Regions from separate parts of the Geobacillus sp. GHH01 genome, predicted to be linked through region 2. Evidence: predicted binding sites of a transcription regulator. Region 2 holds the regulator's gene; the other holds the start of a gene.

Region 1 (5,472 bases), 560 kb from region 2:
CTGATTCTCGACATCTTCGCCAAGGCCGCCGCGCGCCGGCACGAACAACACATCGCGAAGCTTCGAATCCGGCGTCATCATCTCCGCGACCGCCGCCATCGTCGTTCCGCCGGCCACGGCGACGATGTCCCCGGGCTCAAGCAGCTCCTTCATGCAGGCGACACACGCTCTACCCATTTCTTTTTTTACCCAAGGGGAACGGTCGCTATCCCCGGCAACGACAATCACCCGCGGAATGCCGAGCTGTTCCTGCAGCGCGGCTTCCAGCTCTTTGAGTCCGAGCGCTTCCCGCATCAAATCATTGAGCGTATGAAGGAGCGCCTGGCCTTCCTCCGTCAACCGCATGCCCGACACATCGGCGGAAAGCAAGTTTTGTCCTTTCAAAAATTCTGTTTCCGACCGGAGCACCCGCTCACTCATGCCGAGGCTCGCCGCCAGCGCCCGCCGCCCGATCGGCGCCATAAGCGAAATGGAGTGCAAAATTTGATATCGTTTTTGCATAACGTCAAGCAAGTCAGGCAATAATTTTTTTTGTGCCTCCAATAACGGCTGCATGGATCCTTTCTCCTCGATTGAATATAGGGACATCTTATGTCCCGGTATGACATATTATGTCCCGCAGTGCCATAAAAAATTCCTCCCGCGCCATTTTCATTATAGCAGGAGGACGATAGCCGTTCAACTGTTTTGCGCCCGCCGCAACCGTTTTCTCACCGCTTCTTTTTCAATCGCTCCCCAGCCGATTTCTTCGCCATCCAATTCCACAACCGGGATCATCAGCTGATATTTTTCCAGCAGTTCATCATCTTTGTAAATATCAATTTCTTCCAGCGTAAACGAATAGTCCGCCCGCAGCTCCGTCAAAACGGCTTTCGCTTTGTCGCAGAGCGGGCAATTGGTTTTCGTATACAATCGGATATGCATTCATTTCTTCCTCTCTTTCTACAGCAGTTGCCGTTTCGATTGGCCGCCCGTTACGGCAGGCCGATATATTGCCTCCGCTTTGCCGAAGACGGGATGCGCAGCTGCTCGCGGTATTTGGCGACCGTGCGGCGCGAAATGGCGATGCCGTGCCGATCGCGAAGCAAATCAGCAAGCTGTTGGTCAGACAGCGGCGCCCGCCGATCTTCCTCGGAAATAAGGGCCTCAATGATCGCTTTCACGCGGGCGGACGATGCCGCTTCATCCCCTGCGGCCGTCGCGGCATTCGAAAAGAAACGGCGCAGCTCCACGGTGCCAAACGGCGTTTGCACATATTTATGCCGGACCGCGCGGCTCACCGTCGATTCATGAACGCCGAGCTCCTCGGCCACCTCGCGCATCGTCATCGGCTTGAGCGCCGAAAGCCCCAACTCCAAACACGGGCGCTGGCGGTCGATGATGACGGCCGTCAAATGGAGAAGCGTCTGTTTCCGTTGCTCCAAACTTTTCGCGAGCCATGTAAACTGCCGATATTTTTCTTTGATAAACTGTTCGGCATGCCGGTCGCCGGATGCGGCGATGCGCCGCTCGTAATCCCGATTCCATCCGAGCTCCGGATGGATGTCATCATTATAGGCGGCCATCCAGTCTCCATCCGCCCCGCGGGTGACGATGACATCCGGCACGACCAAAGGCGGCGTTTCGCTCGAATAGTGAATGCCCGGCCGCGGCTCGAGTGTGCGAATGAGCTCGAAGACGCGCTGCAGTTCGCCAAGGCTGACGCCAAGCTGCTTGGCCAGCGTTTTCCACGACTTTTCCGCAAAAGGAACAAAATGATAACGGACGATCGTTTCCGCCAGCTCGTCGCGCTCAGGAAGACGTTCAAGCTGCAGCAAGAGGCATTCCGCCAAATCGCGGGCGCCGACTCCCGGCGGGTCGAGCGACTGCACAAGGCGCAGCCCCCGTTCCATCTCTTGTTCCGATGCGGAAAACCGCGCCGCCAGCTCGGCAAGCGGCACGCGCAAATAGCCATCCTCATCGAGCGAGGCAATGAGATAACGGACGATGCGCTCTTCCCGATCGGCCAGCTTCAACGCAGGCAGCTGAGAAAGCAAATGGCCAACAAGTGTCTCTGCGCGGGCGCCAATGTTCTCGAGCCATTGCTTTTGGTCTCTTTCTGTCCGGCTTGGCCGTTGCCGCACCCGGGTGCGGCGAATTTCCAAAAACGGGTTTTCCAGCGACTGTTCATATAAAAACGCTTCCAAATCCACTGCGGAATATTGCAACAGTTCAATCGCCTGCACCAGTTCCTTTGTCAGCGACAACTGCAGCCGCTGCTCTTGCCATAACTCCGCCCTCATCGTCACGCCTCCCTTTCTTTTATTGTACACAACGGGAGCGGGAGGGGGTAGGAGAAATTTTTGACGGCGGAAAGCGGCCTTGGCGACCGCCCGAACCGGCGCCTGTTCAGACGAAAAAACCCAATGCCCCGCCCGAGCCCTTGATTTGGGAACCCTCTCGAGGAAAGCGGCGCGTCCGCTGCTGATCTAAAAGAAAAACAGCCGCCTAGGCGGCTGTTTTGCCTCGGCAGGATTACAACCATATACCAAGTATATGTTTTTTAACCTAAGGGTCTTTATTCCTTCCCATTTCCTCCTCACCGCCCCGCGCACTCGTTTATACGTATCGCGCCGGACCCCATGATCTCCATCCAGTCGCCCCAGGTCATTCCGTCCTTTTTCTTCATGTGGTTTAGCTTTTGTTATCGTTCAATACCTCGTGCAACTTCTACACGTGTATCACCTCACCTACATAAAAAGCGCCGCCCAATCGGGTGACGCAACGGAAGGAGGATTCGGTTTGCACCTTTCACTTATTAGTGGCATTTACACGACAAAAAACAAAAAACTGTAGTCTGGATGAAGAAAGAGCGCTTCCAGATACTCCGTGGCGCCATACGCTTTGTCTGCGGACAAGGTCCGAATCGTGATCGACGGTTGGCGAAACCGAATCGAAGCCAGCTGCTCCAAACTCGTTTCCCGTTCCGCCATATTGTCACTACTCTGCAAACGTACTCGCATATTTTAGATGAGATGGAACAAAAAGAATCCCGGCAGGTCGATCTCGCGATGGCGGAACTGGATCGTACCAAATAGCCGTGCAAAATTCGTGCAAAATTTTTTCGGATTCTATCGTTTTTTTCGGGATTCCCCAAAAATGAAAAACGACCGCAAACGCGGTCGTATCAAGGAGTTTAGGAATTCCGATCCGAACAGGTCGGATACAAGTAGCGCCCTCGGCAGGATTCGAACCCACGCTAAGAGAACCGGAATCTCTCGTGCTATCCACTACACTACGAGGGCATGGAAGTTCATGATTTCTCTATTTCGTTCCGTCGCATGTTCTATTATAGCAGGATCGCGCAAAAATGCAAGAGGAAAAATGCCATCAAAAGCAGGAAAAATTGCACCTTTGTTCCTTCCCCCATCAACGGGGCAACAGGTTAAAAAAACGAAAAAGCGGTTATGATGAAAAAAGGGATGTTTGCCGCCAGCCGCGAATATGTTATAAAGAATGGGGAAGGTCGTTTTGTTTGACCTTCATTGACCATTCGTGTATGATTAAGGCGTACATATTGATCCATTAGGATGGAAAAGGAGGCGTTTTTGATGTATTTGATTCCGACTGTCATCGAACAGACGAACCGCGGGGAGCGGGCGTACGACATTTATTCGCGCTTATTGAAAGACCGAATCGTGTTCCTTGGCAGCCCGATCGACGACCAAGTGGCCAACTCGATCGTGTCGCAGCTGTTGTTTTTGGCGGCGGAAGACCCGGACAAAGATATTTCCTTGTACATCAACAGCCCGGGCGGCTCGATCACAGCTGGCCTGGCGATTTACGACACGATGCAGTTCATCAAACCGGACGTATCGACAATTTGCATCGGCATGGCCGCTTCCATGGGGGCGTTTTTGCTTGCCGCCGGTGCGAAAGGGAAACGGTTCGCCTTGCCAAACAGTGAAATCATGATCCACCAACCGCTCGGCGGCGCCCAAGGGCAAGCGACGGAAATCGAAATCGCAGCGAAGCGCATTTTGTTCTTGCGCGACAAATTGAACCGCATTTTATCGGAAAACACCGGCCAGCCGATCGAAGTGATCGAGCGCGATACGGACCGCGACAACTTTATGACCGCGCAAAAAGCGATGGAATACGGCATCATTGACCGCGTGCTGACGCGCGCTGATGAAAAATAAGGCATGCACACGTTGGCAGAACCGCTATAGAGCTGCGCCTGCACCGACATTGACGAAAAAAGGCTGCTTCCGACAAAAACGGAGCAGCCTTTTCCATTCCTTTCCCCGCCAGCCCCACACGCTGCTTTACTTTTCCTTTTGCACATAGGCGGCGAGCTTTTCGATCGCTTCTTGCTCATCCGGACCGTCGGCAATGAGCGTGATCACCGCTCCATGGCCGACAGCAAGGCTCATCAAGCCCATAATGCTTTTCGCGTTGACCCGTTTTCCGTCTTTTTCCAAAAACACATCAGCGGAAAAACGGTTCGCTTCTTGGACAAACAACGCCGCCGGGCGCGCCTGCAGCCCGGTTTTTAATTTCACTTCCACTTGTTTTTCCACCATTCTCCATCTCCCCTTTACAGCGATTTATGGAAATCGACCGGCTTTCCAGCCCGCAGCCGCTCCGCGATCTCATCAATTTTGCGCAGCCGGTGGTTGATGCCGGATTTGCTGATTTTTCCACCGGCAACCATCTCCCCGAGCTCTTTCAGCGTCACGTCTTGATGCTCGATGCGAAGTTTCGCGATTTCCCGCAGCTTGGCCGGCAGTGAATCAAGGCCGATCGTCTCGTCGATGTAGCGGATGTTCTCCACCTGGCGAAGCGCAGCGCCGATCGTTTTGTTCAAATTGGCGGTTTCGCAATTGACAAGCCGGTTGACCGAGTTGCGCATATCGCGGACGATGCGAATGTCCTCAAAGCGGAGCAGCGCTTGATGGGCGCCGATGATGTTCAAAAACTCGGCGATTTTTTCCGCCTCTTTTAAATACGTAATAAACCCCTTTTTCCGTTCCAACGTTTTCGCATTTAAAAAAAAGTGGCTGTTCATCAATTCGCATAACGCCCGGTTATGCTCCTCATACAGCGAAAAAATCTCCAAATGGTAAGACGACGTCTCCGGGTTGTTGACCGAACCGCCAGCCAAAAACGCGCCGCGCAAATACGAGCGCTTGCAGCATTTTTTCTTGACGAGCTCCGGGGAAATGTCATGGATGAGCGAAAAATCGCCGTTGACAATGTGAAGTTCACGAAGCAAAGAGGCCGCACCGTCGGTCACGCGGACGATGTAGACGTTGTTTTTTTTCAAGCGCATTTTCTTGCGGACAAACAGCTCGACGGCGACATCGTAGCCCTTTTTCAATAACGTATAAATGCGCCGAGCGATCGCCGCATTTTCCGTCTGGACATCGATGGCCATTCGCCCGCCGGAAAACGACAGTGAACCGTTCATGCGCAAAAGCGCCGACAGCT
Region 2 (5,472 bases):
GAAAAGGCCCAAGCGACTGTTTATCAAAAACACAGGTCTCTGCGAAGCCGAAAGGCGACGTATAGGGGCTGACACCTGCCCGGTGCTGGAAGGTTAAGGGGAGCGCTTAGCGGAAGCGAAGGTGCGAACCGAAGCCCCAGTAAACGGCGGCCGTAACTATAACGGTCCTAAGGTAGCGAAATTCCTTGTCGGGTAAGTTCCGACCCGCACGAAAGGTGTAACGACTTGGGCGCTGTCTCAACGAGAGACCCGGTGAAATTATACTACCTGTGAAGATGCAGGTTACCCGCGACAGGACGGAAAGACCCCGTGGAGCTTTACTGCAGCCTGATATGGAATTTTGGTATCGCTTGTACAGGATAGGTGGGAGCCTGGGAAGCCGGAGCGCCAGCTTCGGTGGAGGCGGCGGTGGGATACCACCCTGGCGGTATTGAAATTCTAACCCGCACCCCTTAGCGGGGTGGGAGACAGTGTCAGGTGGGCAGTTTGACTGGGGCGGTCGCCTCCCAAAAGGTAACGGAGGCGCCCAAAGGTTCCCTCAGAATGGTTGGAAATCATTCGGAGAGTGCAAAGGCACAAGGGAGCTTGACTGCGAGACGGACAGGTCGAGCAGGGACGAAAGTCGGGCTTAGTGATCCGGTGGTTCCGCATGGAAGGGCCATCGCTCAACGGATAAAAGCTACCCCGGGGATAACAGGCTGATCTCCCCCAAGAGTCCACATCGACGGGGAGGTTTGGCACCTCGATGTCGGCTCATCGCATCCTGGGGCTGTAGTCGGTCCCAAGGGTTGGGCTGTTCGCCCATTAAAGCGGTACGCGAGCTGGGTTCAGAACGTCGTGAGACAGTTCGGTCCCTATCCGTCGCGGGCGGAGGAAATTTGAGAGGAGCTGTCCTTAGTACGAGAGGACCGGGATGGACGCACCGCTGGTGTACCAGTTGTCCCGCCAGGGGCACCGCTGGGTAGCTATGTGCGGACGGGATAAGCGCTGAAAGCATCTAAGCGTGAAGCCCCCCTCAAGATGAGATTTCCCACCGCGCAAAGCGGGTAAGATCCCTCGAAGATGACGAGGTCGATAGGTCCGAGGTGGAAGCGTGGCGACACGTGGAGCTGACGGATACTAATCGATCGAGGGCTTAACCTAGAAAAGTGGAAGCGCCGCGATTAGCTCTCGAAGCCAAATGTTCTTCACCCGCAGGGGTGCTTGCACCCCGAGGGGGAAGGTTATTTGGCAGAAGAGAGCTAGGCGCTGGAACTGGACAGCAAGAAAAGTGGAGGCCGCCCGCTTATCGGCGAGGTGCGCTGGAGGGCCTGCGAGGAGGCTGTCGCCGCCGCAGCAGGACCGAAGCGTCGCGAGCCGATGGCGGCCGGAACTAGACAGTGAAAAGCGCAGGCGAGCGGGTCGCCGCGACGGGCAAATGTTCTTCGCCTGCAGGGATGTTCACATCCCGAAGGCGAAGGTTATTTGACCCCGAGCGGCGGCGAGCCGGAGCTGGACAATGCGAAAAGCGCAGGCGAGCGGCTTCTTCCTGAGCACGGTTATCTAGTTTTGAGGGAATGAAAAAGTCTTGACAACAGGTCAACTTTCCTTATAATAAGACTTGTCCATTGTTGCCTAGTGGCTATGGCGGAGGGGAAACACCCGTTCCCATCCCGAACACGGAAGTTAAGCCCTCCAGCGCCGATGGTAGTTGGGGCCAGCGCCCCTGCAAGAGTAGGTCGCTGCTAGGCAAAATGGAAAGCACGTCTTTTCTTTCCTTGGAAGAAAAGGCGTGCTTTTTCATTTATTCGGCTGCTTGACGTTTTATTGTCCAGAAAAACGGATATTCTATAGTTAGTTTTCCTTCTTTGGTCACTCTTGAAATTTTCCGTAATACATTGTATAGTAAGAGTAAGGTCAAATATAGTCAAAGTCAACGAATAGGCAGTGGGGTGTCCTTGTCAGCGGACGGCCCATCGCCAGGCAGCTTGGTTGTAAGGAAGGTGGTAGGTAGAGTGCCGAACATTTCCGACATCATTGAGCAATATTTAAAGCAAGTGCTCAATATGAGCGACCAAGATATCGTTGAAATTAAACGAAGCGAAATCGCTAATAAATTCCAATGTGTTCCGTCGCAGATCAACTATGTCATCAATACGAGGTTTACCCTTGAAAGAGGGTACATCGTCGAAAGCAAGCGCGGTGGCGGTGGGTATATCCGCATTATGAAAGTGAAGACAAAGAGTGAAGCACAGCTTATTGACCAGCTGCTCGAGCTTGTCGGCCACCGCATCAGCCAATCGAATGCTGAAGATGTGGTAAAACGTCTCGTTGAAGAAAAGGTAATTTCGGAGCGGGAAGCGAAAATTATGTTAAGCGCTATGGATCGTTCTGTTTTATATATCGATTTGCCCGAGCGGGACGAACTGCGGGCCCGCATGTTAAAAGCGATGCTGACGTCGCTGAAATACAAATAGGGGGAGGGGGAGGCATTGATTTGCCAAGAATGCAAGCAGCGGCCGGCCACGATGCACTTTACAAAAATTGTAAACGGAGAGAAAACGGAGTTCCATCTTTGCGAGCAATGCGCCAGAGAGCATGGCCATATGTTTACGTTCTACGGCAATGATGATTTTTCACTCAACAACTTGTTGGCGGGGCTTCTTAACTTTCAAGCGCCGATGAAAGAGATGACGGCGAACGCGTTTCCGAACCCGGATGTACTTCAATGTGAGACGTGCCAAATGACATACCATCAATTCACACAAATCGGGCGGTTCGGCTGCGCTAACTGCTACCGGACGTTTGCACGCTACTTGCCGCCGATTTTGAAACGGCTCCATAGCGGCAATACCGCTCATTCAGGAAAAATTCCGAAGCGAAAAGGCGGCGTTCTCCATTTGCGCAAGCAACTTGCTATGTTGAAACAAAAGCTTCAGGAGCTCGTCGCTCGTGAGGAATTCGAGCGGGCGGCCGAGGTGCGCGACCAAATCCGCTCGTTGGAGGATGAACTGCGTCGACGCGGAGAGGGGGATATGTAAGCGGTATGTCGTTCGAGAAGTTTTTCAATACGGCGGTCAGCGCGTGGATGAGCCAAGAGGGGCCGGATTCGGACATCGTCTTAAGCAGTCGCATCCGACTGGCGCGCAACATCGTTGACTTTCGTTTTCCAACGCTGTTTAGCAGTGAAGAAGCGATGCAAATCGTCGCGTTGTTTGAACGGACGTTCGCCCATCGTTCTTACGGAGGGGCAGGCCGCTTCGAGTTGTTGAAAATGTCGGAGCTTCAGCCGATTGAAAAACGGGTATTGGTAGAAAAACACTTAATTAGTCCGCATCTGGCTGAGGATTCGCCGTTTGGCGCTTGTCTGCTTTCGGAAAATGAAGAAATCAGCATCATGATCAACGAGGAGGATCATATCCGCATCCAATGCCTATTCCCGGGGTTGCAGCTTGCTGAGGCTCTCGAGGCGGCGAGCGAATTGGACGATTGGATTGAAGGGTATGTCAACTATGCCTTTGACGAGCGGCTTGGTTATTTAACGAGCTGCCCGACCAATGTCGGGACGGGATTGCGGGCTTCGGTGATGATGCATCTTCCGGCGCTTGTGCTGACGCAACAAATTAACCGTATTATTCCTGCCATCAACCAGCTTGGGCTTGTTGTCCGTGGAACATACGGTGAAGGGAGTGAAGCGTTGGGAAATATATTCCAAATTTCCAACCAGATCACGCTTGGGAAATCGGAGGAAGACATTGTTGCTGATTTGCATACGATCGTTCAGCAGCTGATCGCCCAAGAAAGAGCGGCTCGTCAGGCATTAGTGAAAACTTTGGGCATACAATTAGAAGACAAGGTGTTCCGTTCATACGGCATACTGGCCAACTGCCGCGTCATCGAATCGAAAGAAGCGGCGCAATGTCTGTCCGATGTTCGCTTAGGGATTGATCTAGGATATATCAAGAACATCTCGCGCAACATTTTAAATGAGCTGATGATTTTGACGCAGCCGGGATTTTTGCAGCAATATGCCGGCGGGGCGCTTCGCCCTGAAGAACGGGACGTCCGCCGCGCGGCGCTGATCCGGGAGCGTTTAAAGATGGAGGAACGAAGAAAGATGGAGGGTGATGAACGATGATGTTTGGCAGATTTACGGAACGGGCGCAAAAAGTGCTGGCGCTGGCGCAGGAAGAAGCCATTCGCCTCGGCCATAACAATATCGGCACAGAACATATTTTGCTCGGCCTCATCCGCGAGGGCGAGGGGATCGCGGCTAAGGCGCTCATGGCGCTTGGGCTCGGCCCAGATAAAATTCAAAAAGAAGTCGAATCGCTCATCGGCCGTGGCAGTGAAGTGTCGCATACGATCCACTATACACCGCGGGCGAAAAAAGTCATTGAGCTGTCGATGGATGAAGCGCGGAAGCTCGGCCATTCATACGTCGGCACAGAACATATTTTGCTTGGGTTGATCCGCGAAGGCGAAGGGGTGGCCGCCCGCGTGCTGAACAACTTGGGAGTAAGCTTGAACAAAGCGCGCCAGCAAGTGTTGCAGCTGCTCGGCAGCAATGAGTCGATGTCAGGCCATGGCGGCGGCGCGTCGCATGTGAGCACTCCGACGCTTGACAGCCTCGCCCGTGATTTGACAGCGATTGCCCGCGAAGGACGGCTGGACCCGGTCATCGGCCGCAGTAAAGAAATTCAGCGCGTCATTGAAGTATTAAGCCGGCGGACGAAAAATAATCCGGTGTTGATCGGCGAGCCGGGCGTTGGGAAAACGGCCATTGCTGAAGGGTTAGCCCAACAAATCGTCAATAACGAAGTGCCGGAAACGCTGCGCGACAAGCGGGTCATGACGCTCGATATGGGGACGGTCGTCGCCGGAACGAAATACCGGGGGGAATTTGAAGACCGGCTGAAAAAAGTGATGGATGAAATTCGTCAAGCGGGCAACATCATCTTGTTCATCGATGAGTTGCATACATTAATTGGCGCCGGTGGGGCAGAAGGAGCGATCGACGCGTCGAACATCTTGAAACCGGCGTTGGCGCGCGGGGAGCTTCAATGCATCGGCGCGACAACGCTCGATGAATACCGGAAATATATTGAAAAAGACGCCGCGCTTGAACGCCGCTTTCAGCCGATTTACGTTGATGAACCGACAGTGGAAGAATCGATCCAAATTTTAAAAGGGTTGCGCGATCGGTATGAAGCGCACCACCGCGTTTCGATTTCCGACGAGGCGATCGTGCAAGCCGTCAAATTGTCCGACCGCTACATTACCGACCGTTTCTTGCCGGATAAGGCGATCGATTTGATCGACGAGGCTTGCTCGAAAGTGCGCCTTCGTTCGTTCACCGCACCGCCGAAATTGAAAGAACTTGAACAAAAGCTCGAGGAAGTGCGGAAAGAAAAAGACGCGGCCGTGCAAAGCCAAGAATTTGAAAAAGCAGCATCGCTGCGCGATATGGAACAGCGGCTGCGCGAAGAACTG

The links. The regulator CtsR, encoded in region 2, represses protease genes until heat stress. The targets are predictions, from matches to a motif close to ATGGTCAATAAAGGTCAAACA.
Region 1: a site for CtsR is predicted at 3,512-3,532, ahead of clpP (ATP-dependent Clp endopeptidase proteolytic subunit ClpP). Genes of this name have one in related genera too.

The regions. Positions count from the first base shown of each region.
Region 1 is NC_020210.1:3,116,518-3,121,989, forward strand. Features, by position in the region: gene GHH_RS15435 (sugar-binding transcriptional regulator) at 1-555, opposite strand, end outside; gene GHH_RS15440 (glutaredoxin family protein) at 679-924, opposite strand; gene rpoN (RNA polymerase factor sigma-54) at 975-2,282, opposite strand; gene GHH_RS19250 (hypothetical protein) at 2,808-2,972, opposite strand; tRNA gene GHH_RS15455 (tRNA-Arg) at 3,213-3,284, opposite strand; gene clpP (ATP-dependent Clp endopeptidase proteolytic subunit ClpP) at 3,591-4,181, shown strand; gene GHH_RS15465 (HPr family phosphocarrier protein) at 4,308-4,565, opposite strand; gene whiA (DNA-binding protein WhiA) at 4,580-5,472, opposite strand, start outside.
Region 2 is NC_020210.1:94,873-100,344, forward strand. Features, by position in the region: rRNA gene GHH_RS00500 (23S ribosomal RNA) at 1-1,143, shown strand, start outside; rRNA gene rrf (5S ribosomal RNA) at 1,614-1,730, shown strand; gene ctsR (transcriptional regulator CtsR) at 1,995-2,456, shown strand; gene GHH_RS00515 (UvrB/UvrC motif-containing protein) at 2,472-3,020, shown strand; gene GHH_RS00520 (protein arginine kinase) at 3,026-4,117, shown strand; gene clpC (ATP-dependent protease ATP-binding subunit ClpC) at 4,114-5,472, shown strand, end outside.